DNA from 2 places in the Pseudochelatococcus sp. B33 genome. Region 1 is predicted to be linked to the other one. Evidence: riboswitches for the same ligand, from Rfam matches in the RefSeq annotation. Region 1 holds a riboswitch; the other holds the start of a gene.
What was found. Region 1 has a riboswitch for glycine ahead of ACUSIJ_RS08550 (D-amino acid dehydrogenase). Riboswitches for the same ligand answer to the same signal wherever they lie in the genome.
Positions count from the first base shown of each region.

Region 2: it holds a riboswitch for glycine, as region 1 does, so the genes downstream of both, gcvT (glycine cleavage system aminomethyltransferase GcvT) here and ACUSIJ_RS08550 (D-amino acid dehydrogenase) in region 1, are expected to answer to the same signal.

Region 1 is NZ_JBSEFH010000006.1:183,849-192,217, forward strand. Features, by position in the region: gene ACUSIJ_RS08540 (complex I subunit 5 family protein) at 1-509, shown strand, start outside; gene ACUSIJ_RS08545 (hypothetical protein) at 720-1,709, shown strand; glycine riboswitch at 1,780-1,869, shown strand; glycine riboswitch at 1,871-2,007, shown strand; gene ACUSIJ_RS08550 (D-amino acid dehydrogenase) at 2,066-3,382, shown strand; gene ACUSIJ_RS08555 (DUF3141 domain-containing protein) at 3,356-5,821, opposite strand; gene ACUSIJ_RS08560 (protein phosphatase CheZ) at 6,045-6,767, opposite strand; gene ACUSIJ_RS08565 (response regulator) at 6,960-7,340, shown strand; gene ACUSIJ_RS08570 (efflux RND transporter permease subunit) at 7,363-8,369, opposite strand, start outside.
Region 2 is NZ_JBSEFH010000038.1:19,835-28,203, reverse strand. Features, by position in the region: gene gcvP (aminomethyl-transferring glycine dehydrogenase) at 1-861, opposite strand, end outside; gene gcvH (glycine cleavage system protein GcvH) at 874-1,242, opposite strand; gene gcvT (glycine cleavage system aminomethyltransferase GcvT) at 1,248-2,348, opposite strand; glycine riboswitch at 2,500-2,588, opposite strand; gene ACUSIJ_RS27475 (NAD/NADP octopine/nopaline dehydrogenase family protein) at 2,880-3,959, opposite strand; gene ACUSIJ_RS27470 (hypothetical protein) at 3,979-5,067, opposite strand; gene ACUSIJ_RS27465 (M24 family metallopeptidase) at 5,083-6,222, opposite strand; gene ACUSIJ_RS27460 (mandelate racemase/muconate lactonizing enzyme family protein) at 6,237-7,397, opposite strand; gene ACUSIJ_RS27455 (tripartite tricarboxylate transporter permease) at 7,505-8,369, opposite strand, start outside.

The DNA.
Region 1 (8,369 bases):
ATGAGCTCGCCCACGTGCAGGAAGCGCCCCTGACGTTCCTCGTACCGCAATTCCTGCTGATCGCCGGCATACTGGTGCTGTCGTTCTATCCCAAGCTGCTGATGGAGCCGCTGTCGCGCGCCATCGATCCCGCGTTCGCCGCCTCGCTGGTGTGGGAGGGGTTGCCGCTCGACGTGATCTACGATTCGCTCAATCCGCTGCCGGTGATGAGCGCGGCGGTGATCCTGTCGCTGGCCGCCGGCGCCTTGCTGGCGCTCGTCATGCGCTCGCGCAACGGCGGCGAGCGCGGCGACATCCGCAGCTTCTTCACCGACCTGATGTCCGCCGTTCGGGATGCGCCGATCGTGTCCTATGTGCCCTCGTTCAACGCATTCTGGAACGGCGTGGCCGGCGTGGCGCTGTTTGCGGCCGGGCGCCTGCGGCTGATCTACGACGGCAACGCGCAGACCTATGCGCTGACGGTGCTCGTCTATATCGTCGCGGTCCGCTTCCTCGGCGCCGCCCCGTGAGCCGTTCCGGCCGTGCGTGACGGACGCCAATATTCCGCCGCAATCGCGCAATAGACGACCCGCGGTATTGTCGGGCCGCGTATCGTTACAGGTGAACTTTGTTTGATTGAACTGTGCTTGGGAATACCTCAATTGGCATAAGAAAATATACTGTACAGAATATCTACATAACATCTGTAAGCTTATCCGTTCAGCATTGCCCGAACCGTCATGTCAGAATCCACTGCCGTCTCGCCGTCCGTCGTCTCCTACCAGCCGCTTCCCCACGAGGAGGCGGCTTCGGATTCCGACGGCGCGTGCACGGTTCGCGATGCCGGCCGTGTGGCGACAGTCCCCGGTTTCGATTTCCTGAAGAGGTTCCGTGAGGTCTTCGAGGCCGCCGGCGGCATGCCCTCCTCCGCGTCCAACGGCCCGGAGTCTGCCGGCAAACGGATATACGAGCGCGCCGTCCTGCTGCTGAGCCATCCGAAGGCGCCGACGGCAGCCCCCGACGGGGACCCGGATGCGCCGAAAGTAGAAACCGCGGCCAGACTGGCGGCGCGCCTGCACAGCAAGGTGGCGGTGATGAAAAGAAACATCGACCTGCTTAGCAATGCGGAGGACATGAAGTTCGACGACCCTGAGGTCGTGCTGAAAAAGAAGAAGAACATAAGGTTCGCGGCCGTGAACTATGCAAGCATATGCGAAAGGCTCGCCCTCGCTGTCGACGCCCTGGAGCCTGCGCACACGGCCGACGATATCCGGCAGGCCCTGGCGATGGCGGACAAGACCAACATGCAGGATGTCGGCGAATTCCACAGCCATGCCGCCACGGCATCCAATCCGGCCAGCACCGCGCAGAACATCGTTCACCTCGTCGTCAACAAGACCGTCGGTGTCCTGCCCGAGTCCGTGCAGGAAAGCATGAAGGACGCCGCTATCTGGATCGCGGATCAGGTCAGGGACAATTGCGTGACGAGGGTGGCGTTCAAGATCATCGCCGCGCTGGGGATGTTTCTGGCCTATGCGGTGCCGATAGCGCTCGTCGTGGCGAGCGTCATTGTCCCGCCCATCGCTCCCATCACGGCCACGCTGGCCGGCGGCGCCACGCTGGCCTGTCCATTCGTGGCCCACTTCTGCGGCGAGCTTTGGAAAGCCCTGCGGGACAAGGATACGGGACCCGATACGCCCGACTTGACCATGCGGATACTGCCCCACTGATGCCCCGCTCCCCCATCATCCCGGAATCGGTTGCCCCCTGCGAGCCGTTCTGATAGATATGTCACGTCCCTATGACGGATCGGGAGAGATTGGACAGCGTCCGACGCCGATGGAGCAACCGCCCCGGAAACTCTCAGGCAAAAAGGACCATTCCGTCAGGACAATCTGGAGAGAGGCCCGCCGGGCAAGCCGGCAGGGTCCACCGAAGGGGATGAAGCGTGTCAGGCAGGCAGGGTGGCGGCGGCTGCCCCATCCGGCAAGGCGCGCGGCTCAAGCTCTCAGGTAAAGGTACAGATGGGGCGCGAGACCGACCGGTTCGTCGGCCGTCATGCGTCTATCGTACAGGAGCCCGGGCCATGCCCCGTATCGTCGTTATCGGAGCCGGCATCGCCGGCGTCACCGCCGCTTACTCCCTCGTTCTGCGTGGCTATGACGTCACGGTCGTCGACCGTGGCCGCTATCCCGCCATGGACACGTCCTTCGCCAACGGCGGCCAGTTGTCGGCCTGCAACGCCGAGGTGTGGAACAGCGTCGCCACCATCTTCAAGGGCCTCAAGTGGATGCTCCGCAAGGACGCACCACTCCTGGTCAATCCGTGGCCGAGCTGGCACAAGTATTCCTGGATGGCCGAGTTCGTCGCCGCCATCCCGCGCTACCGCGAAAACACCATCGAGACCACGCGGCTCGCCATCGCGGCGCGCAAGCACCTGTTCTCCATCGCCGAGACCGAGGGCATCGCGTTCGATCTCGTCCAGCGCGGCATCCTGCACATTTTCCGCGACAGGAAAACTTTCGACGCCAGCATCCGCGTCAACAAGCTCCTGACCGAGGGCGGCCTCGAACGCCGCGCGGTGACGAACGAGGAAATGCGCGCCATCGAGCCGACGCTGCGCGGCGACTACGTCGGCGGCTTCTTCACGCCTTCCGATTCCACCGGCGACATCCACAAGTTCACGCGCGGCCTTGCCGAAGCCGCGAAGCGGCGCGGCGTGCGCTTCATTCAGGATGCCGTCGTCACCGCCATCACGCGCGACGGTGAGGGGGAGGCCACCGGTTTCGTCGTCAAGTTCGCGCCCGCCCTGCCCGATGCCGGCCTTGCCGATCACGTCAAGCCGGCCGAGCAGGACGTCCGCGCCGATGCGGTCGTGATCTCCGCCGCGTCCGCCAGCCGGGCGCTCGCCGCATCCCTGGGCGACAGGCTCAACGTCTATCCGGTGAAGGGCTATTCGATCACCATCAACTCGGACCGGCCCGAGTCGCAGGCAGCCATGCCCACCGTCAGCCTGCTCGACGAGGCGGCCAAGATCGTCACCAGCCGGCTCGGCGAAAGCCGCCTGCGCGTGGCGGGCACGGCCGAATACAACGGCTTCAACCGCGATATCCGCGCCGACCGCATCCAGCCGCTGATCGACTGGGTGCGGCGCGAGTTTCCGGGCATCGACACCGACCGCGTCGTGCCGTGGACGGGCCTGCGCCCGATGATGCCGGACATGATGCCGCGCGTGCGCCGCGGCCGGCAGAAGGGCATCTTCTACCACACCGGCCACGGACACCTGGGCTGGACGCTCTCCGCCGCCACGTCGGAACTCATCGCCGAACAGGTGCTCGCCGACTTTCCGGTGGATGCGGTTGCCCCTCAAGCCGGATCAGGCAGGGACCGCCTCATCGCCTGACGGCGGCGGCTCCGGCGCGTCGGGCTGCTCCGTCACGTCCGCCAGCAGCGGCTTGAGGCCGAGCACGCGGCGGAAGGCGTGGAAGGTCGCCGCCGCGTTGGGGTCGGCGTCCTCCAGCGGGCCGAGCACGTATTGCACCGCCTCGACGGCCTGCTCGCGCTCCTCGGCCGTGTGTAGCAGGTCGGGCAGGTGGGTCAGCGCTTCCTCGCGCGCGAACTGGACGTTGAGGCCCTGCTCGTGGATGATCCGCGCGCGCTGGGCCGCGCCGAGCGCGCTGAACGGCTCCGTCCGGTTCAGGAGGTGGGCCGAGCGCTCCAGCCGGTCCTTGCGCACGTTGCCGCGCGATTCGGCGAGCAGGATCAGCATGCGGATCACCGCGTCGACATAGCCGCCGCGGCTGATATGCGCCAGCGCCGCCTGCACCTCGGGCAGCGCGAACAGTTCTTCCTTCGACTTGCGGGTGCGCTCGTATTCGTAGCGGCGGCCGAACCAGCGCATGTAGGGTGTGGCGTAGATGGAGAAGAACATCCGCTCGTACCAGGCGTTGCGCATGTCGCGCATGATGTCGAGCGACTGCTCGAAAACATCCGCCCACCAGTTCTCCAGTTGCACGAAGGGGTTGTCGGGGGCGGCGGCGGCGCGGTTCTCGGCCACGGTTTCCGCCGCCTGCCTGACCGGCTGCAGCAGCGGGTTGCGCGAGGAAAACAGGCTGCGCTGCAGGCGCAGCGGATGCAGCGCGCGCGACAGTTCGGCAGTGGCCTGCGTCACCGCCAGCTGCACGAAGGGGCGCAGCGCGATGTCATAGAACTCGCCCTGCAGTTCCGACAGCCGCGCCACGGCGGCGAAGGGCACCTCGTCGCGCCGCCCGTCGATGGCGCCGGGCAGGTCGCCGGTCTTGCGCTCGACGAACGACACCCGGAACTGCTGCGCGTCGCCTTCGCCGACGACATCCTCGATGACCATTTCATAGAGGCCCGGGGCCAGCGCCTCGATGGTCTTCATGGTGGACGCCACCTCGGTGTGCTCGCGCTTGGCGATGGACGAGGAGACGAAAATGCCCAGATGCCCGACCTTGTCATGCACCATGTAGACGATGCGCTGGCCGCGTATCTTGATCTCGGTCTCGTCGGCGTAGGTGTCGCCGATCCAGTTGAGCGCTTGCTGCGGCGGCGTGATGGTGTCGCCGAGGCTCGTGAACACGATCACCGGCGAGTGGATCTGCTTCACGTCGAGATTGCGCCCGTGCTCGAGCCGCGCCTCGTTGCGCGCCAGCCTGTTGCCGACGAACAGGTCGCGCACGATCCACAGGATCTCCTCCTCGTTCATGAGGAAGAAGCCGCCCCACCATTTCTCGAAGTCGAGAAACCGCTTGCGGCCGGCGTCGACGTCGTTGAAATAGTCATAGTATTTGCGGAAGTAATTGCGGGCGGGGTTCAGCAACTCGAAGTTCAGCACCAGCCACGCGCCGTCGAACACCCCGTTGCCGACGTCCGACAGCACCATCGGCAGGATCTGGCCGCCTATCAGCCCGGCGTTGTAGCGGATGACGTTGCGGCCGATCTCGCCCGACCACGTCTCCACCGGCGCGCCGTTGAGCACCAGCGGACCGGTGATGTCCGGGTTGCTCGCGCCGAGCAGCAGCGTCGCCCAGCCGCCCTGGCAGTTGCCGATCACCACCGGCTTGGCGGCGTCGGGATGCAGCGCCTGCACGTGGCGCACGAAGGCCGCCTCGGTGCGCGTCACGTCGGCGAGCGTCTGGCCGGGCTCCGGATCGCGCCGGAAGCTGACGAAATAGACCGGGTGCCCGTCACGCAGCGCCACGCCCACCTGGCTGTCCACCTGCGAGCCGCCGATGCCCGCGCCCTGCCCGGCGCGCGGGTCGATGATGATGTAGGGGCGCTTCCAGACGAACGTCTCGACGCCGGGCGGCGGCACCACCCTCAGCAGCACGTAGTTGGTCGGTCGCGGCTGATCGGCGCCGTCCATCACCATCTCGTAGTCGTAGACCAGCACCGGCGGACAGCCCGCCGCCTCGTGGGCGAGGAAGATGTCGCCGCGCTCGCGGATGGTGTCGGCGTAGAGCACCATGCGCTGCGCCCGGTCGATCCCGTAGGCGATCGCGGCTTCCGTCAGGCCGAGCCAGCCGCCGGGGCCGCGCACGACGCGGTCCGTGATGGCGGTGAGCCGCTCCAGCGCCGCGCGGGTGCGGGCGCTGTGATCGGCGGCGATGCTGTTGACATGCTGATTGGAGGACTGGGTGGTGAGATCGCCCAGCGCCGAATACTCGGAGAGCTGCGACCTGAGCTGGTGCACCCGCCGCTCCACGGTCGACCGGCTGCCCTCGACGATCCGCGCGAGAAAGACCACGTCGTCGTCGAAACCGAAACGCTCGCCGCCTGTGATGCCGACCGGACCCGTTGCCGCGGACTGCTGTGCCATGAAAGCCTCCGAAGCCCCCGCCACGCAGCGAAGGGCGCTCCTTGTTGCCGAGCACGATAGTAGTCCGAGGTAACGGCCTAATGAACATGACATCCATCAAACCGATGTCATGAATATTTGACTTCACCGGCACGATTATAATTTGCCGACTTTTTTACACGTGCTGCATCCCGCCAATATTGCGCGTATATAGCCACCCGGACACGGGATGGCTGACATCGCATCAGGCGAACAGCGAGTCGATATCGTCCTGGGATACGACGTTCTGGTCCGTCTCAAGCGGCGGCCCGTTGAGCAGCGCCGCATCTCCGGTCTTCTCCGGCGGCGCCGGCATCTCGGCGGCGGGAATGGAGGAAAAGCTCTCGGCCCCGCCCCAGATCGACATGATCGTCTCGACCCTGTCCTCGATGAAGTGCAGTACCTGCACCACCTTGGCGATGCGCTGGCCGGTGAGGTCCTGGAAGTTGCAGGCCTCGAAAATCCTGATCGCATGCTTGTGGATGTCGAGCACCAGCGCGTTCTCGCTGCCTTGCAGCTTCGGCAGCAGCTTGCCCGCCACTTCCTCGATGCTTTCCGCCGACGAGAGGATGGTCTCCGTCGCCACCTCGGTGCCGTGCACCACGGCGTCGAGTTCGTCGAGGGCGCGGCTTGCGGCGTCCCCCCGCAGGCCCTTGACCTGGAGGCTCAGAATCTCCCGCTTCGTCTGGGAGATCGCCTGCTGGATCGATTCGACCTCGGCCATGAGCTCGGCCTTGCCCTGCCCCCCGTCCGGCGGGGGACCGTACCCGCCGCGCTGCACCAGTCGCCGGATATCCGCCAGTTCGACGAAGACCCTCTCAAACAGCGCCCCGTAGTCCCCCTGCTCGCCCGCCGCACGCAACTCCTGCTCCCCGTCATCGGACCCAATATCCGCCTCGATCCGGAACGGACGACGATCACCCGGCATCGGCATCACTCCATGCTTTGCCCTATTCGCGCTCCAGTCATAGACGATGTGAGGCATAGCCGCAATATTCGCAGGCGCAAAAATGCAAGCCCCAGGCAAGCAAACCCTGCCATTTACCTAACGGAGCGGCGGGCAGTATGCCATATCAGCGTAAAGTGAAATACTGTATTCGAGTTTGTGCTGGAGTGAACGATGGCTCTTGACCTTTCCATGCCTATCCTTGTTGTCGACGACTACAAAACAATGGTCAGGATTATACGTAACCTTTTAAAGCAACTTGGATTTCAGGATGTGGACGACGCCGCCGACGGCAGCGAGGCGCTCACCAAGCTGGCGGAACGCAAGTACGGGCTGGTCATTTCCGACTGGAACATGGAACCCATGACCGGGTATGAACTGCTGAAACAGGTCCGCGACAACCCGGAACTCGAATCCATCCCCTTCATCATGGTGACGGCCGAAGCCAAGAGCGAGAACGTCATCGCGGCCAAGAAGGCGGGCGTGAACAACTATATCGTCAAGCCCTTCAACGCCCAGACCCTCAAGGACAAGATCGAGGCGGTGTTCGCCTGAGCGCGGCGCGCGCCGCCGCCGCTCACTCGGCCGGATGGGCAGGCACGTGCCCGCCCACCGGGGCATACGTTGCCCGTTCGCTCGCGTCACCGGCGTCACCGGCGTGGACGAAGCGGCGCCCGATGAGGCTGTAGACGACCGGCACCACGAACAGCGTCAGCAGCGTGCCGAAGGTCATACCGCCGACGATGACGAGGCCGATCTGCTGGCGGCTTTCGGCGCCTGCGCCGGCGGCGATCATCAGCGGCACCGCGCCCAGCACCATCGCGCCCGTCGTCATCAGGATCGGCCGCAGCCGCAGCGCCGCCGCGTCGATGGCGGCCGCGAGCCGCTCCTTCCCGGCCTCCTGCTGCTGGTTGGCGAATTCAACGATCAGGATGCCGTGTTTCGTGATCAGTCCGACCAGCGTCACGAGGCCGATCTGCGAATAGACGTTCAGCGTGCCGCCGCCGTAGTGGAGCGCCGCCAGCGCCCCGGTCATCGACAGCGGCACGGACAGCAGGATGATGAGCGGATCGCGAAAACTCTCGAACTGGGCCGCGAGCACGAGATAGATGAAGCCCAGCGCCAGCACGAACACCACGGCGAGGCTCTGGCTCGACGCCTTGAACTCGCGGCTCTGGCCGCCGAAGTCGGTCTGCACGTCCGCCGGCAGCACCTCCGCCGCCGCCTGCTCCAGGAACGCCAGCCCGTCGCCCAGCGCGAAGCCCGGCGCCAGATTGCTGGAGATGGTGGCGGAGCGCAGCTGGTTGAAGCGGCGCAGATCCCTGGGCGCGACGGATTCCGTCACCTGCACGATGTTGGAGAGTTGCACCATCTCGCCCGAGGGCGCGCGCAGGAAGATGGTCGACAGCGTCGAGGGCGAGGCGCGGTCCTCCGCCGCCATCTGCACGTAGACATCGTATTGCTCGCCTTCGACCTCGAAGCGCGTCACCTGCCGGCCGCCGAGCAGCGTCTCCAGCGTGCGGCCGACGACGGAGACGTCGAGGCCGAGATCCGCCACCTTCGCCCGGTCGAGGGTGACGCGGA
Region 2 (8,369 bases), on a different contig from region 1:
GCCGGGCATCAGCCGGGTGAGCTTGTCGGACACCGCGCAATAGGCCGCGTGCGGTCCGCCGAAGCCCATCGGCACGCCGAAGCGCTGCATGGAACCGACGGCGATGTCGGCGCCAAGGCTCGCGGGTGCGCCGGTCACCGTCAGCGCAAGCGGATCGGCGATGAAGACGACCAGTGCGCCGACGGCTTTCGCCTGCTCGATGGCTGCTGCATGGTCGCCATAGACGCCATTGGCATCCGGCCAGGACACGATCAGAGCGACCGTATTCTCGTCGACCGCGTCGCCGCCGATCTCGATGCCGAGCGGCTCGGCGCGCGTGTGCAGCACGTCGAGCGTCTGCGGCAGCGGTGCGCCGACAAGCGCCACTTTGTTGCGCTTGTCGCGATGGTGGCGCATGGCGATACCCACCGCTTCGGCGGCGGCGGTGGCCTCGTCCAGCAGTGACGCGGAGGCGACCGGCAGGCCAGTCAGCTCGGTCACGAGCGTCTGGAAATGGAACAGCATCTCCAGGCGGCCCTGGCTGATCTCCGCCTGATAAGGCGTATAGGCCGTGTACCAGGCCGGGTTCTCGAACATGTTGCGCTGGATGACGGGAGGAACCTGCACGCCGTGGTAGCCCGTGCCGATGAAGCTTTTCATCACCGTATTGCGTGACATGGTGGCTGAAAGTTCGGCGAGCGCCTCCGCCTCGGTGGCCGGTGCCGGCAGATCGAGCGGACGGCCGAGCATAATCGATTTCGGAACCGCCTGATCGATCAGTGCCTGGACTGAGGGAACACCGATCCGAGCGAGCATGGCGCGTATATCGTCGTCGCCGGGGCCGATGTGGCGATCCGCGAAAGCGTAGGGGGCCGTGGTCATCCTGTTTCCCTGTCAGCCTATGTGCGCATTGTAGGCCGCCTCATCCATGAGGCCGTCGAGCTGGCTCCTGTCGGAAAGCGTCATCTTCCACAGCCAGCCATCACCGGTCGCGGCGGAATTGACCAGCGACGGATCGGACGTGACGGTTGGATTGATCTCGGTTACCTCGCCGTCGACCGGTGCATAGACGTCGGACGCAGCCTTGACCGATTCCACGACGACGGTCACGTCACCCTTGGTCAGGCCTCTGCCCACTTCGGGAAGCTCGACGAAGACGAGGTCGCCAAGCTGGTCCTGCGCATAATCGGTGATGCCGACGGTGGCGACCTCGCCTTCGACGCGCAACCATTCATGGTCTTCGGTGTAATAGGTCGTTGCCATCGAGATCATCCTTTGCGGTAGCGATGCGGGGTGAAGGGCAGGGCATGCACGTCGACAGGCAGCCTAGTGCCACGAACTTCAGCGTACAACCTGGTTCCGATGGCCGCCAGGGAGGCGGGCACATAGCCCATGGCGACCGGATGACCGACCGAGGGTCCGAAGCCGCCCGAGGTGATATGACCAGCGGCATCGCCATCCCCGTCAAACAATGCCGTGCCGGCCCGCAGCGGCTGACGGCCTGCAGCCTTGAGGCCGACGCGCTTGTTGACCGCACCGCGCGAAATCCACGCCCGCAGGGCATCGGCGCCGACGAAGTTGCCGCTGGCGCGCACGCTCTTTGGCACCGCCCACATCAGGCCGGCGTCGACCGGATTGATGTCAGGCCTGATGTCGTTGCCGTGCAGGCACAGGCCGGCTTCGAGGCGCAGGCTGTCGCGGGCGGCGAGGCCGACCCACCACACCCGCTCCTCGGCGAGCAGCTTCTCCAGCAACTCGCGTGCGTCCGTAACCGGCAGCGCAATTTCGAAGCCATCCTCGCCGGTGTAGCCGGAGCGGGTCAGGAACCAGTTGGCGCGCGGCTCGATACCGTGCATGAAGATAAGCTCGCCGGTGTCTATCCCGGCTCCGTTGAGCGCGGCCTCGGCTTCAGGCCCCTGCAGAGCGAGGAAGACGCGGTCGAGCGGCGTGATCGTGATGTCGAACCCCTCTGCCAGCCTGCGCAGATGCGCCTCGTCGGCGGCGGCGTTGCCGGCGTTGGCCACCAGCATGAAACGCTCGCCGGCGAGCCGCGTGACGATCACGTCATCGAGGATTCCGGCGGCATCGTTGAGCAGGAAGGAATATTTGGATTGCAGTCTCGGCAACGCCGCTGCATCGAGGGGGCAGGCCCGGTCAAGCAGCGCACCGGCATCGGGGCCGGAGAGTTCGAACAGTCTCATATGCGAGATGTCGAACAGTCCCGCATGCTCACGGGTGTGCTGATGCTCCTTCATGACGCCGGCCGGATAGGTCAGCGGCATGGACCAGCCCGCAAAAGCGCCGAAGCGCGCTCCTGCCTGTCGATGCAAATCTGCCAAGGGTAAGGTTTTCTCGTCAGGGCCCGTCATGACTTCTCCAGAATAACACGCAACTGGCACGCTCGATGCGGCCATTTCGTGCCCCTCTGTCTGAAGCCTGAGAGACTCGCACCGCCGGATCACTCCAGCCGCACTTACACCTTCGGCGCGGGGCGACGAAGCCCCGACTTTCCAGAGTGTCATCCCGTCTACGGTTCTTTTGCCTGAGAGATTTCGGGCGATTTCCCCTTCGGCGACAGCTTGGATGCTGTTCTCTCCCGCAAACAGGCCAAGCCTGATCAGCCCTTGACGCGAATGTCATAGCCCAATCCCCATACCTTGTCACCTGTCAAAACTGCGAGATGGTCCGGGCATCGAACCCCCCGGGGGGGGGGGGGGGCGGCCCCGGGGGGGAACCACAGGAGGGGAGCCGTTTCCGGGTAATTCCGCTGTGCACACAAAGAGATAGAGAAGAATGGTGCTTGAGGTTCAATGGATAACCTATACCGGGAATTTCCGAGGGGTCGGGCCCCGGGGAGACTGTTTCACGATACATCGCGATCAGTGCCCGGCAGGCCGCAATCAGGCGGGGCGGGCGCGGCGCAGGAGTGAATCGACCGTGGCTCCCGTGAGCCCCATGGCTCGGGCATCGCGCGGCGGGGGCTTGGGCAGGTTCGCCGTCATGGTGGCGTGAAGAGCCGACAGCGCCGCGGCAGTCGGCGTCGCGACGCCGGCAATCACCGCGTAGACAAGAAACGGCGTGAGCCCGTGGCCGAAATCCTCCACATAGTAGCGATGCGTGAGAGAGTCCGGAGCTTTGATCCGCCTGTTAGCCTCGCCAGCTGCGATCGCACGATAGTCGCTGCCGACGGCATCCGCGGGCACGGTGCCGATGGCCTTCATTTCCTCGATGATCGTCGGCAGGTCGAGACCGAAGGCGCGGCCTACGGCCATACGCTCCCGGTCGAGTTCCTCCATCACTCTTACGACGCCGTCGGTGAGGCCCTGCACATAGAAGGTGAAGTCGCCGCCGGTCGCCTCGACCCACGCCACGCCGAGGATAGCGCCCGGCGGATGGACCACCATATTGACGTTGCAGAGATCGGACGCGATCACATCGCCGCAGTCGTAGCTGCCGGGGAACAGCGCGAGGGCTGCCTCCAGCGCTGCCTCCCCGCCCTTGAGAGCGGCGGCGCGCAATCTCTTCGCCCGGCCGGTGATGTTGACGGTATCCGGCGCAAACTTTCGCGCCACATAAGCCAGGGTCGCCAGCTCGGCGACCGGCGGCACGACATCCTGATGCGCGCGGTACGCCGTCTCGAACTCCAGAGCGCCGCCCGTGTGCCCCGGGTTGAGGACCACGGGACGAGCGGTATCCCAGCCGGCCTTGTGAAGCGCTTCGGCAACGGTAGCCAGAGCGAAAGTGGGAAGCGCCACGACGACTGCATCCGCATCCCTGATCGCCGCCGCCATGTCGGTGGTGACGAGGGCGGGAAAGATACGGCCTTCGCCAAATACACCCTGATAGGCGATTCCGTTTGCGAGGAAGGGCTCGACGGTCGCCTGCGAACGACCGTGCAAGGCCACCTCATGCCCTGCCAGGGTCAGTTCGACAACTGCCGCGGCACCGCCATTGCCTGCGCCGATTACGGCCACTCTCATTGCATTCTCTCCCGATCGGTCAGGCGGCCAGCCTGCTGCGCAGTTCGTCGAGGGCTGCGGCAGCCTCCTCGACATCGATGACCCGGAAACCCTTCGCCAGTTCGGGGCTGTATGAAGCCAGAAGCTCACGCACCCGATCGGGATAGATCACGTGCCCGTCACGGACAAACACACCATCGGCCTCCTCGAACTGCGCATTCCAGGCCAGGGCCTCTTCCTCCGTCATCCCGGGCGGCAGATCGAGGACGACACCGGTCGTATCGGCAATCACGGGATAGCCGCCCGAACGCCCGCCCGGCCCGGGAACGTGCATGCGCCGTGCCCCTTCACCGGCCAATGCGAGGAGAACCGGCACGGCGTTGGCGGCCGAAATCATGTTGAGTTCGCGATGCGGGAGCTGGATGTCACCGGTCATGCCGTTGACGTCGGGTATCTCCCGATCGCCGACCCATGCGCGGACGGGAGCGCCGGCGCGCTCGGCGGGCGGCTTGCGCCATTCCACGATGTGGCGGTGATGCGCCAGAACGCGCAGATGTCTCCGCTGCTCAATCGGGAGGCGGCCGCCGATGACGGCCGAGAAGATGGCGATATTGCCCACTCCCGTTGTGACCGGAAGTCGTGCCTGGGCCAGCACCTGGTTTACACCGTCAGGATAGCAGGTATTGACGAAGTGGCTGTCCAGTTCGAGACTCTTCATCGCGCTCGCCGTCCGAAACGACAGCAGCGAGTTGAAGGCGATCGTCAGGCCGAACCCCGCCCTTGCCACGAGGCGCGCCCAGTCACTCTCGTCGTTGTCGACGCGCCACGGCGACTGGGCCGAAGCAGACTGGACGACGACACGGGACCTTATCGACGCCAACGTTTCGGCGATCGAGGCGGAAGAGGTTGAATCGAGCGAGGCGCTGGAGAACGACACCAGGGTGCCGAAATTGGCCGCGCGGGCACGGCAGGCCTCGACGAGCCATGTCATCCTTTCCCTGTTCCTCCCGGCGATGACCACGGACAACGCGGTCCTGGCCATGGCCGCGAGGTCCGCCAGCATGATCTCGGCGTAGTAGCCGGTGCCGGAAACGAGGATGTCGCAGGGGTATTCCGCGCGGTCTGACATCGAACCTCTCCCTTATCAGGCGTCTATGCGGATTAGCCGATCGGTGTCGGTGTAATCCGAGAGCAGGACCGAGCCGCTGGCGGTCACATGCAGCACGTCCTTGTTCTGCACGCCGAACCCGTAACCGGTGCGGTAGCATAACGGCTCGAAACCGAGCACCATGTCTTCCTCGACCACGGCGTCCTTGCCGGGATGCCCGAGAATGGGGGTGGCGCCGAGGTAGGGATCTTCATGGAGGTGAAGCCCGATCCCGTGTCCGACAAAGGAGATCGGCGGCAGCTTCATCTTCTCGAGGCGGGAAATGAAATCGTTGTAGATCGCGAGACAGCTCGCGCCGGGCCTGATCCGGTCGAGGATGGCGTACTTGCACTCCACCATCAGGTCCCAGATTTCCTCGGCCATCGCGGGCGGTTCCTCGACATAGGCCGTGCGGCAGACGCCCGCCTGATACCCGCCGATAACCGAGAATATCTCGACGCGGCAGACATCCCTCGGCTGGAGCCTGCGGCTGCTGGGGCCGACGTTGGGCAACTGGCTGCGCTCGCCGGTCGCCACGATCAGCAGCTTGAAGTTTTCCGCCCCAAGCTCGTAGATGCGGCGGGTGAGGACCGCTGCAATATCGAGCTCGGAATCACCGGCGCGGACCGCGGCGAAACTGTCGGCGATGGCTTGATCCGCAATCCGCGACAGGCGATGGATCAGTGCGACCTCTTCTTCCGTCTTGATCTGGCGGGCACGGGATAGCTGGAGCTCGAACGGGACAAACCGGGCTTTCGGCATGTGAGCCGCAAGCCGCGCGAAGGCTCCGGCAGGCAGATAGTCCATCTCGAGGCCGATCGCCGCCTCACCAAGTCCCGCGTCCTGCAGGGCGCCCGCGAGAACGGCCATCGGGTCATCGTGGAACTCCCGCCATACTGTGAGCGGTGTTTCGGGCGCGTTGCTCGCGATCGTTGTCGCCTCCATGTCCACGCCGAAAAGGCTTTCCCGGCCGTCGGCCGTCAGGATCGCCATGGCGTGGCGGTGGCGGATGAGAGGCTGCGTCGGCACGACGAAACCCGTGAGGTAGGCGAAATTCTCCGGCGATGACGTGACGACGGCGTCCAGTCCTTCGGCCTGCAGAACGCGGGTGATCTTGTCGACAATGGTTTTGCGCATGGGGCGGACTCGTCTCAAAGTGTGACAGCGTATTTCTCGACCTTGGCCTCATCGACGGAAATTCCCATGCCGGGACCGTCAGGGACGCGAATGCCGCCATGCTGAAAGACCATGGGTTCGGCCAGCAGATCGTCGGCGTAGTAAATGCCGCCGATGCGGCCATTCTGATGCTCGGCCGGCATTGAGACCGGAATGACGCTGGACAGCGTGACCGCAGGCGCGGCCGCGGCGAGATGCACATTGGCCAGATTGCCGACGCCCGTTTCCACGGAACCGTTGACATTGCAGACGATGCCGGCCGCATGACAGACGGCGGAGACCTGCATGGCCTTGTAGAGCCCGCCCGGCTTGGTGGTGTATATTGAGACGATCTGCGCCGCATCCTGCGCGATGATCTGCACCACGTCGTGCGCGTTCCAGGCCGATTCATCGGCCATCACCGGCACATCGATCGACCGCGCCACGCGTGCGATCCGCTCGATGCCCATGGTAGGCTGCTCCACATAGATCAAGCCGACGTCCTGCATGCGGCGCACGGTCTGGATCGCCTGCCCCGGCGTGGCATAGCCTTCGTTGGCGTCCACGCAGAGGGCAATATCCGGGCCGACCTCGCGCCGAATGGCTTCGACGATAGCCACGTCTCTGTCAGGATCGATCCCTACCTTGATCTTGATGGTGCGAATGCCGTCACGGACGACCTGTCCAACTTCCTTGACCGCTTCCTCGATATCGAGCAGGCCTATGGAATGCGTCACCGGCACAGTCTCCCGGAGTTTGCCGCCAAGCAATATGTGAACCGGCACGCCAAGAACTTTTCCGGTTAGGTCGTAATAGGCGAAATCGACTGCCGCCTTCGCGTAAGGATAGCCCTTGATGACGGCATCCATGCGCTTGTGGAGGGTTGCGGGATTGCCGATCTCCAGCCCCTGGACGGCGGGCGCGAGATAGCGCGAAATCACCAGATCGACGATGGCGGTGCTCTCGCCGAAATAGCGGCCGAACTCCCCGCCCCAATCCTTGAGCGCCGGCGCCTCGCCCCAGCCCACTGTCCCGTCGTTGCCCGTGATCTTGACCAAGAGATACTGGCCGATGGGCTCGGTCAGGCCCGTCCATTTATGAACCCGTCGGGTCGGCAGCCGCACGAGGCGCGTTTCGATCGAGGATATGGATACCACAGTTTCCTCCTTATGTGATTTCATATTGTGATCACATTTTCGGACAAGTCAAGCCCTTGCCGGGACGCATAGGGGGGCTCTCCTGTTGTCCCGCCCGGCTTTGTCCGTCAATCCGGGCCCGCTTCCAGAGCGGCGCGGGCGAGGCGCTCGCGGACCGTGCCGAAGAACGGAAGCAACAGGACGACCGCGGTGATCGCGAGCATGACAATGGTGATCGGCCGCTGCAGGAACACGGCCCAGTCGCCGTAGACGATCAGCGTACGGCGCAGGTTCTCTTCGAGCAGCGGGCCCAGGACGAGGCCGAACATCATCGGAGCCGTGGGGATGCCGATCTTGAGCATGAGGTAGCCGAGCGCCCCGAAGAAGATCATCAGCAATACGTCGAACAGTGCGTTCTGCACCGCGAACGAGCCGGTCACGCACAGCACGAGGATGCTGACGTAGAGCACGCGCGGGGGCGCCGACAGCAGCCGGGCAAACATGCGCGTCAGCGCCAGAGACAGGACGAACGTCAGGATGATGGTCAGCCCCAGCGCGACATAGATCGTCGCGATGAAGTCGGGATGGTTGGTGAACAGTTGCGGCCCGGGCTGCAGGCCGTGGACGAGCAGCGCACCCACAAGGACTGCCGTCATTGTATCGCCGGGAAGGCCCAGCGTCAGCAGCGGCACGAGGGCACCGCCGACGGCGGCGTTGTTTCCCGTCTCGGCGGCGACGATACCCCTGGGATTGCCATCGCCGAACTTTTCCCTCTTCTCGTAAAGCTTCTTCTCCTGGGCATACGACATGGACACGGCGACGGCCGAGCCGGCGGCGGGGATGATCCCGACGATGAGGCCGACGATTGCGGACCGCACTGCCGTTGCCCAGGTCCGGATGACATCCCTGAACCTGGGCCATATGCCTCCGATCTGGGTCGTGGCCTTCTCGGTGACGATGGGTTGTTCGAGCAGCCGGAGAATTTCGGTCAGG